3 regions of the Allobosea sp. 05L423 genome follow, and region 3 is predicted to be linked to each of the others. Evidence: predicted binding sites of a transcription regulator. Region 3 holds the regulator's gene; each other region holds the start of a gene.
The links. The regulator LexA, encoded in region 3, represses DNA repair genes until DNA is damaged. The targets are predictions, from matches to a motif close to TGTTCNNNNTGTGTTCNG.

Region 1 (6,860 bases), on a different contig from region 3:
TGGTCGATGAGCCCTTTGCGGCGCTCGATGCCGAAACCCGCAGCCGGCTCGCCGCCTTTCTGCCGGAGCTCTGTACGCAAGCGCGACCCGCCGTCGCCATCGCCACCGGTTCCGTCGAGGAGGCCTTGCGGTTGGCCGATCGCATCCTCGTCCTGCCACGGCAGCCGGGGCCGCCCGCCTTCAGCCTCGACAATCTGCTGGCCCGTCCGCGCGAGGAGGGCTCCGTCGGCTTCGTCACCCTGCGGCGCGAATTGCGCCGGGCGCTCGACAAGGAAAACCGGCACGCCGCGCCGGAGGTGGAGGCGGCGGCCTGAAGCGGCTACAAGCCGGCGGACCGCTTCACGAGGATCACGATCATGGACGTCACCGCTCTGCGCGCCCTGCAGGCGCCGCTCAAGGACGAGTATCGGACCAATCCCGAGGCCGCCGTCATCACGCTCAAGGCCCATGGCGAGCTCGACGACCAGCATATCGCCTGCAAGGTCGAGACCGGCCGCGCCATCGCGCTTGCGGGCCTGCATCCGGCGACCGGCGGTTCGGGCGCGGAGCTCTGCTCGGGCGATATGCTGCTGGAGGCTCTGGTCGCCTGTGCCGGCGTGACCCTGAAGGCGGTGGCGACCGCGCTCGAGATCGAGTTGAAGAAGGGCGTGGTGCGCGCCGAGGGCGATCTCGACTTCCGCGGCACGCTCGGCGTCGCAAAGGATGCAGCCGTCGGCTTCAAGGCGATCCGCCTCTCCTTCGATGTCGAGACCGATGCGCCGCAGGAGAAGCTCGACACCCTGCTCAAGCTCACCGAGCGCTACTGCGTCGTCTTCCAGACGCTGAACGTGAAGCCCGAACTGTCGGCGGTGCTCAACCGGAGTTGATCACTCCGCCGCGGCCTTCAGCTCCAGTCCCTTGGCGAAGGGCAGCTTCGGCTCGCTCTTCTCGTCGTCGAAATCGAGCGCGCCGATCTTCTCGGCGCGGCTCGTGACTTTGCCGGCCGAGGTCTTGATCTGGCCGACATCGTCCTGCGCCTGGCGGAAATGATTGTCGAGCTTATCGACGCGTTCGCCGAGCCGGCGCACATCGTCAAGCAGCTTGCCGACTTCGGTCTGGATGACCTGCGCCTCCTCCCGCATTCGCGCGTCGCGCACCAGCGACTGCATCAGCTGGATCGCCAGCGCCAGCAGCGAGGGGGAGACGATCATGATACGGGCCCGATGCGCCCGCTGCACGACATCGTCGAAATGCTCGTGCAGATCGGCATAGATCGATTCCGAGGGCACGAAGAGCAGCGCGACGTCCTGTGTTTCGCCGGGCAGGAAATAGCGCTCGGCGATGTCCTTCACATGCACGCCGACATCGCTGCGCACGCGCTGGCCGGCGGCCTTCTTCGCCTCCTCGCCACGCGCCTCGCGCAGCAGCGTGAAGCTCTCCAGCGGGAACTTGGCGTCGATCACAAGGCCACGCCCGTCGCCGGGCAGGGTGACCAGGCAGTCCGGCCGGCGCCCGTTCGAGAGCTGCGGCTGGAAGGCGAAGAAGGCGGCGGGCAGCCCGTCGCGGATGATCGCTTCCATCCGGCCTTGGCCATAGGCGCCGCGCGCCTGCTTGTTGGCGAGCACGTCCCGGAGTGTCACCACCTCGGAGGTCAGGTCTGTCAGGTTCTTCTGGGCGGTGTCGATCACCGCCAGCCGCTCCTGCAGCTTGCCGAGGCTCTCGGTTGTCTGGCGGACGTTCTGCTCCAGGCCTTGCCCGACCTTGTGGCTCAGCCCGTCCATCCTGTCGGCGACGAGCCGGGCGAGGTCGCCCTGCCTTGTCGAGAGGATTTCCGCCATCGACTGCATCCGGCCGGCGAGCTCGGCCTGCTGGCGGTTCATCTCCGCGACCTTGTCGTCCATCTCGCGGGCACGTTCCGCTGCCATCGCGGCCTCGATCGCGCGGTTCTTGCCGCCTCGCCAGCCAGCGATCACCGCCATGAACAGCAAGACGAGGCTCAAGCCCGCGAAGCCGAGGGCGGCCTCTGCCCATGTCACCGGGCGTTCAAGCAGGGTGAAGGCGATCTCGTTCATGCGCGGAGCCTAGCCGATTCGATGTAGAATAGCGAACGAAAGCGGAACAGTTTGACCGCTCTCTCACAAATGCTTATGTCCCGGGCTCAACAGCTCTTTCTCTTTGGAATCCCATGTCCGTTCGCCCGCTCGTCATCCTGCCCGACGCCCAGCTTCGCCTCGTTTCGAAGCCGGTCGCGGCTATCACGCCCGAGATCCGGACGCTGGTCGAGGACATGTTCGAGACGATGTACGACGCGCCCGGCATCGGGCTCGCCGCGATCCAGATCGGCGCGCCGCTGCGCGTCGTGACGATCGACCTGTCGAAGCCGGAGACGAAGGAGGGCGAGGAGCCGGAGCCGAGGAAGCCGCAGGTCTTCATCAACCCGCAGATCACCTGGTCCTCGGAGGAACTCAGCGCCTACGAGGAGGGCTGCCTCTCGATCCCCGAGTATTACGAGGAGGTCGAGCGCCCGGCCAAGGTCAAGGTCCGCTACATGGACCTCGACGGCAAGACACATGAGATCGCGGCTGACGGTCTGCTCGCCACCTGCCTCCAGCACGAGATCGACCATCTCGACGGCGTGCTCTTCATCGATCATCTCTCGCGGTTGAAGCGCGAGCGCGTCACCAAGAAATTCGCCAAGGCGGCCAAGCGCGAGCGGGCCGCGTAATCGACAGGCATCATCCGGGCCCTCATCCTGAGGAGCCGCGGCACGCGGCGTCTCGAAGGATGCTTCAGGAGGTTACTGGACCATCCTTCGAGACGCAGCCTCCGGCTGCTCCTCAGGATGAGGGCTGTTTCATTCTTTCCGGTGCCATGCCGGAGCTGAGGTAAAGTCGAGCGTATGAGTTTGCGCGTCATTTTCATGGGCACGCCGGATTTCGCCGTGCCGGTGCTGACGGAGATCGTCGGCCAGGGGCATGAGGTCGTCTCCTGCTACACCCGCGCTCCGGCGCAGGCCGGCCGCGGCCTCGATCTCAAGCCCTCGCCGGTGCACAGGGCGGCCGAGCGCTTCGGCATCCCGGTCTTCACGCCCGCGACGCTGAAGACGCCGGAGCAGGCCGAGATCATCGCCTCGCATCAGGCCGATGTCGCCGTCGTCGTCGCCTATGGCATGATCCTGCCGCAGGCGATCCTCGACCTGCCCGAGCTCGGCTGCCTCAATCTTCATGCCTCGCTGCTCCCGCGCTGGCGCGGCGCCGCGCCGATCCAGCGCGCGATCATGGCCGGGGACGCCGAAACCGGCGTCTGCGTGATGAAGATGGAGGCCGGGCTCGATACCGGCCCCGTCGCCATGGTCGAGACATTGCCGATCGGCCCGGATCTGACCGCCGGCGAATTGCATGACCAGCTCAGTATCCTCGGCGCCGATCTGATGGTGCGGGCGCTCGCCGCCCTCGGTCGCGGCGGCCTGCAGTTCACGCCGCAGCCGGAAGAGGGCGTCACCTATGCCGCCAAGATCACCAATGCTGAGGCGAAGTTGAGCTGGACGCTGCCGGCACAGCAGGTGCATGACCGGGTGCGCGGCCTCTCGCCCTTCCCGGGCGCCTTCGCCGAGATCGACCTCGGCAAGGGGCCGGAGCGGCTGAAGATCCTGCGTACCGCGCGCGCCGGCGGCGCGGCCGAGCCCGGCACGCTGCTTGACGACGAGGGCACGGTCGCCTGCGCCGTCGGCGCGGTGAAGCTGCTGCAGGTCCAGCGCGCCGGCAAGGCGCCGATGAGCGGGGCCGAGTTCCTGCGCGGCGCCCGGCTCGGGGCCGGCGACAAGCTCTGAATCGATGATCTCACCCTCCACGCCGTCATCCCGGGCGCAGCGAAGCGAAGACCCGGGATCCATGCCGAAACCTTCATCGGCAGCGCTCCGGCATGGATCCCGGATCGGCGCGGCTTCGCCGCTTGTCCGGGATGACGGTGCAGGGGAGAGCGTCTGATGCCGCGCTACAAGCTCGTCATCGAATATGACGGCACGCCGTTCTCGGGCTGGCAGCGCCAGCTCAACGGGCCTTCAGTGCAGCAGAGCGTCGAGGAGGCGGTCGAGGCCTTCTGCGGCCATCCCGTCAGGCTGCACTGCGCCGGCCGCACCGATGCCGGCGTCCACGCCACCCATCAGGTCGTGCATGTCGACTTCGAGAAAGACTGGCGCACCGATGTCGTGCGCGACGCGACCAATGCCCGGCTGAAATCCAGCGTCCCGGTGAGCGTGCTGAGCGCGGAGCAGGTCTCCGGCGATTTCGATGCCCGCATCTCGGCGAAGCGCCGCTATTACATCTATCGCATCCTCGACCGGCGGGCGCCGCCGGCGCTCGATCGAGGACGCGTCTGGCACGTCCCCGTGAAGCTCGACCATGAGGCGATGGACCGGGCCGCCAAGGCGCTGCTCGGCCACCACGACTTCACCACCTTCCGCGCCGCCGAATGCCAGGCCAACAGCCCGATGCGTACGCTCGACCGGCTCGATGTCCGGCGCGAGGGCGCGGAGATCGTGGTCTACGCCCATGCGCGCTCCTTCCTGCATCATCAGGTCCGCTCGATCGTCGGCAGCCTGAAGATGGTCGGGGCGGGGCGCTGGCCGGAAGCGAAGCTCGGCCAGATCCTGGCGGCGCGCGACCGGGCGCAGTGCGCGGCGCTGGCGCCGTCCTGCGGGCTCTATCTCGCCGGGGTCGACTACTGAGGCCGGCTCAGAACAGGTCGAACAGCTGGATCACGCCATAGTCGAGCACGACGCTGGCGATGACCAGCGGCAGCGCGATGGCGCGTCCCTCCGGCCCGAAGGCGGCGCGCGCCACGCAATAGCGCAGCCTGAGCACGATCGCGGCGAAGAAAGCGGACTGCACCATCGCGAGCTGCGGTGTCGACCAGCCGAGTGCGAAGACGGCAGCCGGAACCGCCATCAGGCTGGCCGAGACGATGCCGGCCCAATTCCAGGCGATGACGAAGCTGGTGAAGCGCGGCGCCTGCGCCAGTTCGGGCCGCAGCGCGATCAGCAGGGCCGGCACGGCGAGGATGGCGAGACAGAGCGCGCCGATGACCGCCAGCACGAGCGCGGGGGCGGTGAAGAGGCCGGCGCTGTTCGGCAGCCCGGCCATCAGGCGCGTCGCGGCGAGGATTGCGATCGTTGCCGGCAGCATCAATGCGAAGGCGAGATAGGAGCGCCAGAATCCGTCCCGGCTGAGGTCGAGTTCGGAAAGCGCCTCTGTGCCGCGGGTCATCAAGTGCCAGGAACCGCGCAGCGAGCGCGCGATGTCGTCGGCGGCGAGCCTCATCACGGTCTCCATCATCTGCGATCTTAGACTTTCGTCTAAGGCGGATAATGACCCGTGGTTCCGGCGCGTCAAGCCTTGTGTTGCGCTGCAAAATAGCTGGCGAGTAACCGATGCGTGATCCGCTCAAGCGCAGCGAGGTCCGCGACGGCAACGCATTCGTCGATCTGGTGCATCGTCTTGCCGACGACACCGTATTCGACAACGGGGCAATAGCTCTTGATGAACCGGGCGTCGGAGGTGCCGCCGGTCGTCGAAAGCTGCGGCCGCTTGCCGGTCTCGGCGGCGACGGCATCCGCGACCATGGCTACGAAGGGGCCGGGTTCGGTCAGGAAGGCGACGGCATTGGTCGGCTGGAAGTCGATCTCGTAGCGCACGGTGTTGCCCGCCGCCTCCCGCAGGCGCCGGTCAAGCTCTGCCGCGAGGGTCTCCGGCGTCCAGACGTCGTTGAAGCGGATGTTGAAGACGGCCCTGGCCTGGGCGGGGATGACGTTCGTCGCGGGGTTGCCGACATCGAGCGTCGTCACTTCGAGGTTGCTCGGGTCGAAATGCTCGGTACCGGCGTCGAGAGGGGTGGCGTCGAGCGCCGCCAGCAGCCGGACCATGCCGCGGATCGGATTGTCGGCGAGATGCGGGTAGCCGACATGGCCCTGGATGCCGTGGACGGTGAGCTTGCCGGTCAGCGAGCCGCGACGGCCGATCTTGATCATGTCGCTCATCGTCGCCGGATTTGTCGGCTCGCCGAGGATACAGTGGTCGAAGCGCTCGCCGCGCTCATGCGCCCATTGCAGCAGCTTCACCGTGCCGTTGACGGCTGGTCCCTCTTCGTCGCCGGTGACGAGAAAGGCGATCGAGCCGGGCGCATCGGGATTCTCGCGGCGATAACGGATCGCAGCCGAGACCATGGCGGCGAGCCCGCCCTTCATGTCGCAGGCGCCGCGTCCATAAAGGATGCCGTTCTCGATCGCGCCATCGAAGGGCGCGCGTGTCCAGGCGGCCTCATCGCCGACGGGCACGACGTCGGTATGCCCGGCGATGACGAAGACCGGGGCCCGGTTACCGATGCGGGCATAGAGATTCTCGACATCCGGCGTGCCCGGCTCGCTGAAGACCGGGCGCTGCACCTCATAGCCCTCGGCCACCAGAACGGAGGCGAGCAGGGCGAGCGCGCCGCCTTCCTGCGGCGTGACGGAGGGGCAGCGTACCAGCGCCTGCGTGAGCGCAGCCGGATCGGCCGGGTCGAAGGAAAGGGCAGGGGCTGAAGCGGCAGGTGCGTTCGTCATGCCGCCGCTTTAGCGCGCTTTCGGCCTAGCGGGAACCGGCCTCGACCGCGACCAGCGCTTCTGCCGGCTCGTTCCGGGCTGAAGGCATCAGACCGAGATCGATGAAAGCGACGACCCACGCGATGGTCGAGATCGCTTCCAGTGAAGGGCGCCAGCCGAATGGCATGTAGAACCGCAGGTACTCCGGCAGCACGATCGCGCAGACCAGCAAGACGCCGAAGAGCGAGCTGCCGCCCCGGTCGGCGGCGCGCTTGGCGGCCAGCGCCGCCCAGGGAAACAGCGC
Region 2 (6,860 bases), on a different contig from region 3:
GCCTGGACATGCTCTCGGCTAGCCGCAGCGATGCCGATAGTCCCGCCGTTGGCGAAGGTTGCCGGATTGCCATCGATCGGAGTTGTTATCATCAGCCGGCCGCCGCTGTGGGCGTAGATCAGCCTGCCTCTGGCATCGACCTCACCCGGTTGACCTCCAAGCGCGACGAATGTGGCGTCGTAGAAGCCCTTGGATCGCTCCAGGTCGTTGCTGCCGATCATGATGTGCGTGAACATGTTTCTCTCCGAAAGTCCTGCGTGAGGTCATTGCATCGTAGGGTGGGGGAGCCGCTGAAAGGAACCAACGCATGCGCGTGATTGAGCCCAACGCCGAGCTCGAAAAGTGGCGAGAGGGCGTGCTGACCTCGATGCGGGTTTCAGCCGTCGTCGGATCGCACCAGCTCTGCATCTTCGAGCAGCTTTGCCAACCAGGCCTTGGCGCGCCGATGCACTCGCATACGGTCGAAGAAATTCTGGAGGTCATTGAGGGGCAGGCCGAGATCCGCATCGAGGACGAGGTTATGTCGGTCTTGCCCAACCAGTCGGTCATCGTGCCCGCTGGCAGCCGTCATGGATTTACGAACAGCGGAGCCGGAACACTGAAAGTTCGCGCCACTCTCGCTTCGCCGGTTTTCGAGGCCAGCTACGACGACAGCGGAGAGCTGAAACGGAGGTACAGCCCGAACGCCTCATAGAGATTTTTGGACGCCGCCTGCCGATCGAGTCGGCACACGCGTCATGCAGCGCGAGATGTCGAGCAATGCGCGCACGCACTTGCCCGGGAAACGCGCTTGGCGGATCTCTGCTGTGGTGATTTTACTGTCCTGAGGATTCGGCATGTCCCTGGCGAATGGTCGGCCGCTACTCGCGATGCCAGGCCCCACCAATATTCCCGATCGCGTGCTCCAGGCGATGATGCGGCCGGCTGAGGAACTCAGTTCCGACAGCATCGTGAGCCTGACCGAAACGGTTCTCTCCGATCTCAAGCGCGTCTTCCGGACTGACGGCGAAACCTTCGTCTACGCCGCCAACGGCCATGGTGGATGGGAGGCGGCCTTCAGCAATGTTCTGTCGCGAGGCGACAGGGTTCTCGTGCTCGAAAGCGGCCGCTTCGCCGTCGGCTGGGGTGAGATGGCCCGCTTCATGGGCGTCGATGTCGAGATGCTCCCCGGTAGCTGGCGCCGGGCCGTCGATCCCGCAGCAGTCGAGGCCCGGCTACGCAACGATACGCAGCACGCGATCAAGGCTGTGATGGTCGTTCAGATTGATACCGCAGCAGGAATCGTCAACGATATCCCGGCCATTCGCAGGGCCATCGACGCCGCCGGTCACCCCGCTCTGTTCATGGTCGATGCCATTGCCTCCCTTGGCTGCATGGAATTCGAGATGGATGCCTGGCGCATCGACGTTGGCGTCTCAGCCTCGCAGAAGGGTCTCATGTCTTCGCCAGGCCTCGCCTTCGTCGCGGCCAACGAGAAAGCTCTGGCCGCCCATAAGCGCGCCGACCTGCGCACCGGCTATTGGGATTGGAGTGGCCGGATGAACGTGCTGGCCTACATGAAGCATTGCGGCACTGCGCCTGAGCATCTCCTCTTCGGACAGCGTGCCGCGCTCGACATGATCTTCGAGGAAGGGCTGGAGGCGATCTGGCGCCGCCACGCCGCCCTTGCCAAGGCGACACATGCTGCCGTCGAACTCTGGTCGAGTGGTCAGGCTCTCACCTTCGGAGTGACCGAGGGATCCGAGCGAGCGCCGTCTGTGACGGCGGTGTTAACGCCTAACGTCGACGTAAGCGTCATCACCGCCTTCGCGCGCGACGTCTGTGGCGTGACGCTCGGCCTCGGGATTGGAGATTATCACGGCAAAGCCTTCCGGATCGCCCACATGGGTCATTTCAACGCTGCGGCGCTTATTGGAGCGCTCGGAGCCGTTGAGATGGCGCTTCAAGCCAAAGAAATCCCGCACGGCCCGGGTGGTGTGGCAGCCGCAATCGCCAGCCTGGCCGCCGCCGCGTGAAAGATACGGCGATTATGCCGCATGGAGGCCCTGAACAGACGGGGTGTCGCTCATGCCGACAGGTGCAGGCGATAGCTGGATAGCTTCTCTCCCGTCCCTCCGGGCGGCATACCTCACCGAAGCAAACCTTCAGCCTCAAACTCTTCCCAGCCGTCGAGGCCGGTTTTCTGTTCGTCCGGACCGGTCGCTGCCTTACGGGATTTGGCCAAACGCTTTCCCGCGCGCGTCAAAGCTGCTTTCCCTGCTGCTCGCCGCCGGTTCTCTGCTGTCGTTGCGATATCCTCTTCCCGCCAGATTTCCGGCAGGCCGCTATCGAGGACTTGCTCGATGAAACTTGGGGTGAACACGTGGAATGTGACGGCTTTGGCTCGGCCACGCAGCTTGACCGTTCTGGTTCCCGCGCTCTGCAGTCGTCCATCATTGAGCCACTTGTGGCGCTCACGAGATGAAATGGAGAGAATGTCCTCGGCCTCGCTGGGGAGGATGGGCAACTCGGCAATATCGGCCAACATATCCGCTACGATCGCAGATCGAGCGTCAAACTCAGCAGCTTCGGCGTCCGGCATGTGAAGGATCGCTTTGCCGGTTTCGACCGTGAGGTGCTTCCGCGTCGACCAAGGAAGCCGCCGCCTCATTTCCCGCTCGATTCCCTTGGCGCGGACCGGCGATCCAAGTGTAATTGTAGATGGGAGAGGCCATTCGGCGAGCTGCGTTGAGGTGCGCTTCACATGATGCTCTGCTCAGGATTGCGGGCCCGGGATTAATCGCACGGATCGATCGCGTGTTCCCAGCTTCTATGTTCCTGGTGGCTGCGGCACGTACGTTGCTCCCTAGTACGTGGGCGTCCTGAAGGTCGTCGATACTCTGTTGGCGATCAGTTGGCTCCCGACTTCAGCTACTCTTTTCGGAGCTTTTGGCGATCGAGCTGCGCTTCAGCGAGCTCCTGCCGGAGGCGCTCGTTCACGCCTTCCAGTTCGGCCCGCAAGGCGCCTCGATCGAGTTCGGCAGGCATTGCCTCGCTGTTGACCGTCTGATCGAGAATATCTGCCAAGACGGTGTGAAGGAACTGGGAGCATTCCCCTTCATTCTCCGGCGTTGGAACCAGGATCTGCGCTAGAAGTGCCAGTGCCAGCCCTCGCCAAGCGACGACCTCGTAGGACTGCTCAACGATTTCGGTTGGATCATCGGAGATCATCAGTACTCCTGCTTGGAGGAAGAGGCTGTGCCTCGGCAACCTCCCGTCGTGTCGCTGTGTTCCCGCCAAACACCGAGCTTGACTCTTGGTCTGTCAACGAGAACATAAAGGGAACATCAGGCATCGTTCTGGCAGGTAAAGCCCGTTGCGGCCACAGCCGGTATTTCAGTCGCTCCGCGACCAGATTGAGCGGATCGAGGGCCGAGGCGCCCGCGGTCGGACTGTGCTGCCGTTCGGAATCGCGACGCTTGATTCGCGCTTGCCTGGTGGAGGCCTAACGCTGGGGGCACTCCATGAAGTCGCCGGCGGCGGAAATGGGGCGATTGATGGTGCGGCAGCGGCTTTGTTTAGCGCCGGAGTTGCCGCCAGGAGTCGTGGCAAGGTGCTCTGGTGTCTCACCCGAGCCGATCTTTTCGCGCCGGCGATGGCGCAGGCGGGGCTGATCCCTGACCGCGTGATCTATGTCGAGGCAGGAGATGACAAGACGGTGCTCGCCTGCATGGAAGAGGGCCTGCGCCATGGCGGGCTGGGCTCCGTCGTCGGCGAGGTAGCCCGCTTGTCCATGACGGCGTCACGTCGCCTTCAGCTGGCTGCGGAGGGGACAGGTGCTATCGGCATCGCGCTGCGACGATGGCGACGAGAGGTCGATGCCTCCGATTTCGGTCAGCCCACGGCGGCGATGACCCGATGGCGCGTCTCGGTTCTGCCATCGACAGTGTTGCCGGTGCCTGGAATGGGACGACCGCGCTGGCTTGTTGAACTGATCAGGGCCAGGGCGGGCGAGAGCGCGGATTTCGAATTGGAGGCATGCGATGACACGGGTCGTCTCGGTCTTCCTCCCGAACTGGTCGATCGATCGGTTCCGGCGGATGGCTCGTGAGCGGCGGACCGGGTGCGGAAGCGGTCAACAGCGACGGATGATGTGACATCCCAGAATTTCGCGGCCTGGGAGAGCCGATCGAACGTCTTCGTCACTTCAGCCCACGCCGCCCATGTCTGATCGTTGAGATCGATCTCCACCTTGATCTCTGTCGCGATGATCGCTGCCGCGACCTTCAAGGCCTCCTCTTCCGCTTCCTCGAAAGCAACGCGCGCGGTCGGGATGGACGACTTCATCACAACGCGAAGTGGCAACTGTTCGCGACGTCGCAGTTTCCGCCAGGCGCGACGCCGATCTGCGACCGCTTCGTTAAGATCCGACTGGAGCAAGACCTTCTGGTGCGCCGCATCGTTGATCAACTGCTTTAGGCCCCCGAGGTCCGGGCTGGTCAGGCTCGCCACCTCGGCGCTCTTGATCTCCCCGACCAAGGGCCCTGGCTGCGGCTCTGGTCCGGGTGCATCGGCTCGGGTGGAACCGGTGGCTCCAGATAGACCTCAGCTGGGGTCGACGCTCGTCTTACGGGGCGAGGCGAACTCAGATTGCGAGTGTAGGAAATGCCAGTGCCGGGCAGGCCCATGGTCAGACGGCTGCCGCGCGGGCCGATGTTGATCATCGCTCCCGGCACGCCGGCGCTCACGCTCACACCGCTGAGGCTGAAGTTCACCCTGCGCCGGGAAAGAGACGAACGGAACGCCGAAACCTGAATCCCATGAAGCGTCCTTTCCACCGGCCTGCACAGGCAGCCGCGGTCGCCGAGCTAGAGGGTGGGGGAATTTCTGGAACTCTCGGCTGGCTTCGAAGGCGTCTGCTGCTCCTTCAGGTTCTTCCCGATCAGATCGCCGCGTGACCGGATGACATAAGCGGTGACGACCTCCCGGACACGATCCTCCGCGATCTTCCGAACCAATGAGCGATCTGACGGCCCACCGGACTCGTTTTCCACCAGCTCGGTGGTGACCTTCACGAGCGCGTCGATGTCGTTTTGGCAGAAGATCATGGCCGCCTTCGCGACAACTTCCGCCTTCTCGTCGGTTAAGAGCATCGTCGCCCCTTCCTTGCCGATGCAGGCGAGTGTTTTCGTCCGAATAAGGTCTCGGGTCTTCTCCAGGAGCTCGGTCCTTTCGGCCCGAGCAGCCTTGGCACGGGTCTCGGCCTCTATCCGCTGCGCCTCGGCATGCGCCGCAGCGGCCTCCCGTTCGGCTCTTTCCTTCTCCAGCCTGGCCTGGCGGTCGGCGCGTTCCCTCTCCTCATTGGCCTTTTGCTCGGCTGTCCTACGCTCAGCGTCCGCCCGAGAGGTTGCGATCTGGCTGGCCAAGCGAACGCGCACGGCTCGCTCCAGGTCGGTTAGATATGCACCTGTGTAGAAAGCTTGGGCGTCGAGCGATGTCGCGGTCAGGTCAACGACGCGGGCGCTGGGCCGGGTTGTGCGCGCTACCCCGTTCTCACTCACCTGATGAAAGGGCTCAGATCAAGTGGAGCAGCGGCTGCCGACACATTTTGGCTACCAATGCCGACACACTACCCGCTCGTGCCGACAAACTTCGTGTGTTGGCACACAGGGGCGAGACGGAGGGCGGCGAGACTCGACTCGCCTTCCGACGGGGAGAGGTCTATAAAAGAACAAAGAGAGAACAATTGCATCATCCCATGACCGTAACCACCGCCCCGACCCTGTCCGATCTGCGCCGTAGTCTTGCCGAGGCGGCCCTGCGCGCCGGCCCGGCTTCGCAGGCGCGGATCGGTCTGGGCGTGGCTTCGCTGGACGAGGCCCTGAATGGCGGGCTCGCGCGGGCGGCGCTGCACGAGGTCTACGCCGCTGAGGTTGCCGATCTCGCCGCCGCGACCGGTTTCGCGCTCGGCCTCGCGCTGCGGGCGGGGCGGATCGAATGGAAGGGAGGCGGAGGCCCCATCCTCTGGGCGCGGCAGGATTTCGTCGATGCCGAGGCTGGGCGGCTCCATGCACCGGGCCTGAACGAGCTCGGCCTCGATCCGGCGCGCCTGCTCCTGGTGCGGGCGCGCGACGGCGAAAGCGCGCTACGGGCCGGCGCCGAGGCGGCGCGCTGCCCCGCGCTCGGTGCCGTGCTGATCGAACCCTGGGGCGAGCCGCGCTCCTTCGATCTGACGGCGAGCCGCCGCCTCGCCCTGGCGGCGGAGAGCTCGGGCGTGCCGGTTCTGCTTTTGCGCGTGGCGGCGGCCGAGGCGCCGAGCGCGGCGCGCACGCGCTGGCAGGTCCGGGCGCTCGCATCGCGGGCGCTGGAGGCCAATGCCCCGGGTGCCCCGGCTTTTGCGGTGAGATTGCTGCGCCAGCGCGGCGGCGCGGCGGAACGTGAGTGGCGTGTGGAGTGGGACCGTGACCGACGATCTTTCGCGGAACGCAGCCTTTTCGACCGATCCGACAGACGGGCTTCCCGGACAGACCATGCCGCGCCGCTATCTCGCCCTCTGGTTTCCCTTCCTGGCGACGGACAGGTTGCGGCGGATGGGCGCGATTCCGGCCTTCGGCGCGCCGGCTGAGAAGCCGTATGTCCTGGTCGAGACGCAGCATAACGCGCTGCGCCTGGTCGATTGCGACAAGCGCGCCATAGATCTCGGCCTGACGCGAGATATGACGCTGGCCGATGCCCGCGCCCGCATCCCCGATCTCGTCGCGCTGGAGGCGCAGCCGCAGGTCGACAGCGCATTCATCGAGGCGCTCGCTGCCTTCTGCGACCGTTTCACCCCGCTGGTCGCGCGCGACGAGCCGCATGGCCTCATGCTCGACATCACCGGC
Region 3 (6,860 bases):
CGCGGCGCGCAGCGGCTGCGCCGCCTGGCCGAGCTTGATGCCGCTCTCCTCGACATAGGCGCGCACGGCCGCCTCCAGCGGCGCAGGAGCCCAATCGCTGACCACGGCGAGTTTCTCGGCGATCTTCGGCAGGCGCTGCCGCGCGGCTTCGTCGAGCAGGCTCTTGGCCTTGTCGTCGAGCTGCAGCGGGCGCTGGGCATAGAGATAGAAGGCGCTGTCGAGCAGCTCGACCAGCGTCTTGGCGCGCTCCTTGAGGCCGGGCATGGCTGCGAGGAACTTCGCTTCCAGCTCCGGCGACAGCGTCTGGCCGATACCGCGCGCCGGGCCGATCTCCGGCAGGATGACCTTGAGCGCATCGAGGAGCTCGCGGTCGCTCGACTGGCGCATGTAGAGCCCGTTGAGGTTCTCGAGCTTGGCGTAGTCGAAGCGCGCCGGCGAGCGGCCGATCGATGAGAGGTTGAAGGCGTCGATCATTTCCTGCGTGGAGAAGACCTCCTGGTCGCCATGGCTCCAGCCCAGCCGCACCAGATAGTTGCGCAGGGCCGCCGGCAGGTAGCCCATCGAGCGATAGGCATCGATGCCGAGCGCGCCGTGGCGCTTCGAGAGCTTGGCGCCGTCCGGCCCGTGGATCAGCGGGATATGCGACATGCTCGGCACATCCCAGCCGAGCGCGTCGTAGATCTGGGTCTGGCGGGCGGCGTTGGTGAGATGGTCGTCGCCGCGGATGACATGGGTCACGCCCATGTCGTGGTCGTCGACCACGACGGCGAGCATATAGGTCGGCGTGCCGTCCGAGCGCAGCAGCACGAGGTCGTCGAGATTCTCGTTCTGCCAGACGACCCGGCCCTGCACCTCGTCGTTCACCACCGTCTCGCCGGTCTGGGGTGCCTTGAGGCGGATGACGGGCTTGACGCCGTCCGGCGCAGTCGACGGGTCGCGGTCGCGCCAGCGGCCGTCATAGCGCAGCGGCTTGCCCTCGGCGCGGGCCTTTTCGCGCATCTCCTCGAGCTCGGCCGGGCTGGCGTAGCAGTAATAGGCCCTGCCGGCGGCGAGCATCTGCTCGGCCACCTCGCGGTGCCGCGCCGCGCGCTGGAACTGATAAACGGTCTGCCCGTCCCAATCGAGGCCGAGCCATTCCAGCCCGTCGAGGATCGCTGCGATAGCGGCATCGGTCGAGCGTTCGCGGTCGGTGTCTTCGATGCGCAGCAGCATCTTGCCGCCTTGGCGGCGGGCATAGAGCCAGTTGAACAGCGCCGTGCGAGCTCCGCCGATATGCAGGAATCCGGTGGGCGAGGGCGCAAAGCGCGTGACGACGGCATTGCTCATGGAAGGCAACTCCGACCGGGCGGCGGGAGCCGCCCGGGGCAAGACAGGGAAATGGCGCAGGTCATGACATGACAACCGGCGCGCGCCCTGTAACATGGCTTGGCCGGAAAGGTTAAGCGGTCAAATCGCAGCGCCGGCGAGGAGGGGCGGAGAATGCAGCCGGGGCCGCCGGGGCAGGACAAGCCGCGCGGCGCGCGAGCCGAGGCCTTGCCTCTGCGCCTGCTGCCAAGCTGGCTGACCTCCGTTCGCTTCGAAGTCTGGCTGCAAGACTGGCAGGCCCGGTTCGGTCAGGCGCTCGAACTCGAGGCCGAGCGCCGCCGTCCGTTCCTGTGGCTGCCCGTGGCGATGGGCGCCGGCATCCTGTTCTATTTCGCGGCCGACCGTGAGCCGGTTTTATGGGCGCCTCTGGCTGGCTTCGCGCTCAGTGCGATCTTCGCGTTCGTGCTGCGAACCCGTCGGCTAGCCTCGATGGCCTCCCTGGCGGTGGCCGCCGCCTTCGCGGGTTTTGCCGCCGGTGCCTGGCGTACGGCGGATGTCGCGGCGCCGATGCTGGAGCGTCAACGAATCGGCAAGGTGACGGGTTTCGTCGAGAGCGTCGAGGCACGCGACAGCGGCGCCCGTATCGTCCTGCTGGTAACGGAATTCGCCGGGATGCCGGCAGCCGAGCGCCCAAGGCGCGTGCGCGTCAATATCCGCGCCGCTTCCGTGGCGCCGGGCGATCATGTCGTCGCGACGGCGCGGCTGCTGCCTCCGCCCGGGCCGGCCCGGGCCGGCGGCTATGATTTCGGTCGCGATGCCTTCTTCCGGGGCATTGGCGCAGTCGGCAGCATCGCGGGCAAGATTGCCCTGGCGCCACCGCCGCATCCGATGCCGACGCGTCTTGCCGTCGATGTCGCCATCGACAGGGCGCGCAATGCCTTGACCCAACGCATCGCGGAAGGCGGTGGCGGACAGGGCGGGGCAGTCGCCGCCGCCCTCGTTACGGGAAAGCGCGGGCTGATCACCGAGGCGACGAACAACGACCTGCGCGCCGCCGGCATCTACCACATCGTTTCGATCTCCGGCCTGCACATGGTCCTCGCCGCCGGGACGATCTTCTGGCTGGTGCGCGCCCTGCTGGCGCTCTCCCAGACCGCCGCGCTGCGCTGGCCGATCAAGAAGATCGCAGCGGCCGCAGCGATGTTCGGCGCGACCGCCTACTGCATCTTCTCGGGCAGCGATGTCGCGACCGAGCGCTCGCTGATCATGACGCTGGTGATGCTCGGCGCGATCCTTGTCGATCGTGCGGCGCTGAGCATGCGCAATCTCGCGCTTGCGGCCATGATCGTGCTCCTGCGCGAGCCGGAGGCCTTGCTCGGGCCGAGCTTCCAGATGTCCTTCGGAGCCGTCGCGGCATTGATCGCCTTTGCCGAACGCTGGGAGAGCCGAAAGCGCTCCCAGCCGCCGCCGACCTTGCCGTGGCCGCTTGGGCCGGTCTGGGCCGCGGCACTCGGCATCGTCGTCACCACGTTGCTGGCAACGGCCGCGACAGCGCCCTTCGGCGCCTATCATTTTCAGACCTTCAATCCCTTCGGCCTGCTCGGCAATGCGATGGCGCTGCCCTTCGTCTCGCTCTTCGTCATGCCGGCGGCCGTCTTCGGCGTGCTGGCTTACCCCTTCGGACTGGACTGGCCCGCCTGGGCGCTGATGGGGCTGGCTTCCGATGTCGTGCTCAAGGTGGCGCACTGGGTCGCAAGCATCGACCATTCCACGGTGATGATCGCAGCCTTCGGGCCGGCGGTGCTGACCTGCTTCGTGCTGGCGCTGCTGTGGCTGACGCTCTGGACCACGCCCTGGCGCTGGCTGGCGGCGCTGCCGCTCCTGCTCGGCGTGGCCATCGCCGGCAAGCCGGAGCGGCCGGAAATCCTGATCGAACGCGACGGTTCGGGGCTGGCGGTGCGGGGCCCGGATGGCCGCCTCGCGATTGCGGGCAAGCCGAGCCGTTTCGTGCTGCAGCAATGGCTCGCTGCTGATGGCGATCGCCGTTCGCCGGACGATCCGACGCTGCGGGCCGGCATTAGCTGCGATGCGCTCGGCTGCGTCGCACGGACGCCGGATCAGCGCACCGTCTCCTACACGCGCGACAGGTTGGGGCTTATCGAGGACTGCATGCGAGCTGACCTCGTCGTCACGGCCATCCCCTGGAGCGGAACCTGCAAGGCACGGCTGATCGAGCGAATGGCGTTATCGCGCGACGGCGCGACTTCGCTCTATCGAACAGGATCGGGGTGGAGCAGCCATGTCTCGGAGCAGAACGCTGCCGACCGCCCTTGGAGCCGCCGCCGTGAACAGCGCCCTGCGCAAGCCTCGACAGCGCCTCCGAGTGTGACACCGGCTTCCGCCGACGGCGAAGCCGAGGTCGAGCGCCTTCAGTAGCGCCGCATCAGATTGACGAGGCGGCCCTGGATCTTGACCCGGTCCGGCCCGAGCACGCGCGTCTCATAGGCGGGGTTGGCGGCTTCGAGCGCGATCGAGGAGCCGCGCTTGCGCAGTCGCTTGAGCGTCGCTTCCTCGTCATCGATCAGCGCCACGACGATGTCGCCGGTATTGGCCGAATCCTGCTTGCGGATGATGACGGTGTCGCCGTCGAGGATGCCGGCTTCGACCATCGAGTCACCACGCACTTCCAGCGCGTAATGCTCGCCGGAGCCGAGCATGTCGGGCGGCAGCGAGACGGTGTGGCTACGGTTCTGGATCGCCGAGATCGGCGTGCCGGCGGCGATGCGGCCCATGACCGGGATCGCGATGGAGGAGCGGCTGTCCTCATCGGCCGCAGGGCGTGGCTTGGTGAGATTCGGCTGCGAGCCGAGGCCGCCCTGGACGACCGCAGGGTTGAAACGCTGCCGCTGCTGCGGGGCGCCGAGCCCGTCGGGCATCTTGATGATCTCGAGCGCACGCGCCCGGTTGGGCAGGCGACGGATGAATCCGCGCTCCTCCAGCGCCATGATCAGCCGGTGAATGCCCGACTTGGAGCGCAGATCGAGCGCATCCTTCATCTCGTCGAAGGAGGGCGGCACCCCGCTCTCACGCAAGCGTTCCTGGATGAAGCGCAGGAGTTCGTGTTGCTTGCGTGTCAGCATGATCCCCGCCGGCCTTCTCGAAGGCTAGATTCGAAACAAAGCAGGAACACCATACGCGTTCCACTTGTGTTCCGCAAGCGGGCTCCGGCATCGAAGCGAACAGTGGAATCCACTTTTCGGGCAGATCCGATGCGATAACCCTATACAGATCGCTACGATCGCGTCCGACAGGATGAGCGGTGATCTAGCGCAGCGGCAGGATGCGGCAGATGTCGCCTTTTTTTGCCGGCGCGGCATGGGCAGGCCGGATCGTCAATGCCTGCGCCCGTGCCAGCGTGCCGAGCATCGAGGAATCCTGCCGGTCGAAGGGCGTCGCCACCCAGCCATCCGGCCTCAGTGCGAGCTCCGAGCGCAGATAGTCCTCGCGCTCGTCATTGGCCGGCATGTCACGGCCGAGGCGGGCGGGGATGCTGCGGTCGCGGTCGGCCTCCCCAATGCCGAGCAGAGCCTCGATCAGCGGCAGGACGAAGAGATGGCCGCAGACGATCGAGGAGACCGGGTTTCCGGGCAAGCCGACCACGACCATGCGGCCGAGTCGGCCGGTCATCATCGGTTTGCCCGGCCGCATCGCGATCTTCCAGAAGCCGAGCGACATGCCGGCCCGCGTCAGCGCCTCCTGCACGAGGTCATGCGCGCCGACCGAGGCCCCGCCGAGTGTGATGAGGACGTCGGCGTCGGCGTCCCGCGCCTGGCCGATCTTGGCCGCGAGGTCGGCGTGGTCGTCGCGGGCGATGCCGAGATCGAGAACGGCACCGCCGGCCTTCTCGACCAGTGCAGCGAGCGAGAAGGAGTTCGAGGCGACGATCTGGTCGCGCCCGACCGGCTCGCCCGGAGCCACCAACTCGTCGCCAGTGGCAAGGATCGCGACGCGCGGCTTGCGCCGGACGGGCAAGGTCGGATGTCCCATCGCGGCGGCAAGGCCCAGCGCAGCGCTGTCGAGCACGCGTCCGGCCGGCAGCAGGACGTTGCCCTCGCGGAAATCCAGCCCGGCTGCGCGCAGGAACTTGCCCCTGGCAGGCGGCACCCGCACGCGGATCGCCGGGCTGTCGACGCCGTCGGCATCCTCCTGCATCAGGACGGTATCGGCGCCCTCCGGCATTGGCGCGCCCGTGAAGATGCGCACGGCCTGCCCCGGCCCGACCGAGCCCTCGAAGGCCCGGCCAGCGGCGGATTCGCCGATCACCGCGAGCGAGATGCCCGCCGCCATGTCGTCGCCGCGCACGGCATAGCCGTCCATGGCGGAATTGGCGAAGGGCGGCTGGGTCCGGAGCGCCTTGACCTCACCGGCAAGCACCCGCCAGGCGCATTGCGCGAGCGGCAGGGTTTCGGCCCCGGTCGGCCCTGGAATGCTGTCGAGCAGCGCCTTGCGCGCGACGGGGACCGGGGTGAGCGCCATCAGAGCAGGATGCCGAACCGCAGGTCCGCGGCAGCGAATAGTTGGGACCGGTTTTCGGATGACATCATGCTCGACTTCCTTCCTGCGAAGCCTTTGCGTCGTAGTCGCCGGACTGGCCGCCGGATTTGTGTATGAGCCGGATGTTCTCGATCCGCATCGCCCTGTCGACCGCCTTGACCATGTCGTAGACGGTCAGGCAGGCGACCGAGACGGCCGTGAGCGCCTCCATCTCGACGCCGGTCTGGCCTTTCATCTTCACTTCGGCGCGCACGCGCACGCCCGGCAATGCCTCGTCGATCGTGAGATCGACCCCGATCTTGCTGAGCAGCAGGGGGTGGCAGAGCGGGATCAGTTCATGTGTGCGCTTGGCGGCCATGATTCCGGCGAGGCGCGCCGTGCCGAGCACGTCGCCCTTCTTGGCGTTGCCGTCGCGCACGATCGCGATCGTCCCGGGCGCCATCACGACACTCCCTTCGGCGACGGCGATGCGGGTCGTCTCGGCCTTGTCGCCGACATCGACCATATGCGCCTGGCCCTGGGCGTCGAGGTGGCTGAGCCGGCTCACGCCGCGCTCTCTTGCGCCGTGCCGGTCAGCAGCGACCGCGTCGCGGCCGTGACATCCGCCTGCCGCATCAGGCTCTCGCCGACGAGGAAGCTGTTGACGCCGGCCTTGTTGAGGCGGGCGATGTCGGCATGGGCGAAGATGCCGCTCTCGCCGATGACGATGCGGTCGGAGGGGACGCGCGGCGCCAGCCGCTCGGTCACCGCGAGATCGACGTGGAAGCTGCGCAGATCGCGGTTGTTGATGCCGAGCAGCCGGCTCTCGAGCTTGAGCGCCCGGTCGAGCTCGGCGTCGTCATGAACCTCGACGAGCACATCCATGCCGAGTTCGCGCGCGGTTTCGTCGAGCGCCCTGGCGGTGTCGTCGTCGACCCCGGCCATGATGATCAGGATGCAGTCGGCGCCCCAGCTGCGGGCTTCGTAGACCTGATAGGGCTCGTAGAGGAAATCCTTGCGCA

Region 1: the regulator LexA is predicted to act here: its motif matches at 2,083-2,100, upstream of AC1DNE_RS16940 (DNA recombination protein RmuC).
Region 2: the regulator LexA is predicted to act here: its motif matches at 5,707-5,724, upstream of AC1DNE_RS12295 (ImuA family protein).

Annotation. Positions count from the first base shown of each region.
Region 1 covers NZ_JBFTOA010000006.1:183,371-190,230, reverse strand. Annotated here, with positions in the region: gene AC1DNE_RS16950 (ATP-binding cassette domain-containing protein) at 1-314, shown strand, start outside; gene AC1DNE_RS16945 (OsmC family protein) at 357-866, shown strand; gene AC1DNE_RS16940 (DNA recombination protein RmuC) at 867-2,051, opposite strand; gene def (peptide deformylase) at 2,165-2,704, shown strand; gene fmt (methionyl-tRNA formyltransferase) at 2,879-3,808, shown strand; gene truA (tRNA pseudouridine(38-40) synthase TruA) at 3,965-4,705, shown strand; gene AC1DNE_RS16920 (hypothetical protein) at 4,713-5,297, opposite strand; gene dapE (succinyl-diaminopimelate desuccinylase) at 5,366-6,577, opposite strand; gene AC1DNE_RS16910 (DUF805 domain-containing protein) at 6,603-6,860, opposite strand, start outside.
Region 2 covers NZ_JBFTOA010000003.1:853,760-860,619, forward strand. Annotated here, with positions in the region: gene AC1DNE_RS12250 (VOC family protein) at 1-236, opposite strand, end outside; gene AC1DNE_RS12255 (cupin domain-containing protein) at 308-694, shown strand; gene AC1DNE_RS12260 (pyridoxal-phosphate-dependent aminotransferase family protein) at 837-2,015, shown strand; gene AC1DNE_RS12265 (hypothetical protein) at 2,129-2,743, opposite strand; gene AC1DNE_RS12270 (hypothetical protein) at 2,911-3,210, opposite strand; gene AC1DNE_RS12275 (ImuA family protein) at 3,356-4,090, shown strand; gene AC1DNE_RS12280 (hypothetical protein) at 4,479-4,703, opposite strand; gene AC1DNE_RS12285 (hypothetical protein) at 4,651-4,794, shown strand; gene AC1DNE_RS12290 (hypothetical protein) at 4,848-5,417, opposite strand; gene AC1DNE_RS12295 (ImuA family protein) at 5,738-6,604, shown strand; gene AC1DNE_RS12300 (Y-family DNA polymerase) at 6,510-6,860, shown strand, end outside.
Region 3 covers NZ_JBFTOA010000002.1:622,424-629,283, reverse strand. Annotated here, with positions in the region: gene gltX (glutamate--tRNA ligase) at 1-1,326, opposite strand, end outside; gene AC1DNE_RS07025 (ComEC/Rec2 family competence protein) at 1,480-3,741, shown strand; gene lexA (transcriptional repressor LexA) at 3,735-4,445, opposite strand; gene AC1DNE_RS07015 (molybdopterin molybdotransferase MoeA) at 4,630-5,841, opposite strand; gene moaC (cyclic pyranopterin monophosphate synthase MoaC) at 5,906-6,406, opposite strand; gene trpC (indole-3-glycerol phosphate synthase TrpC) at 6,403-6,860, opposite strand, start outside.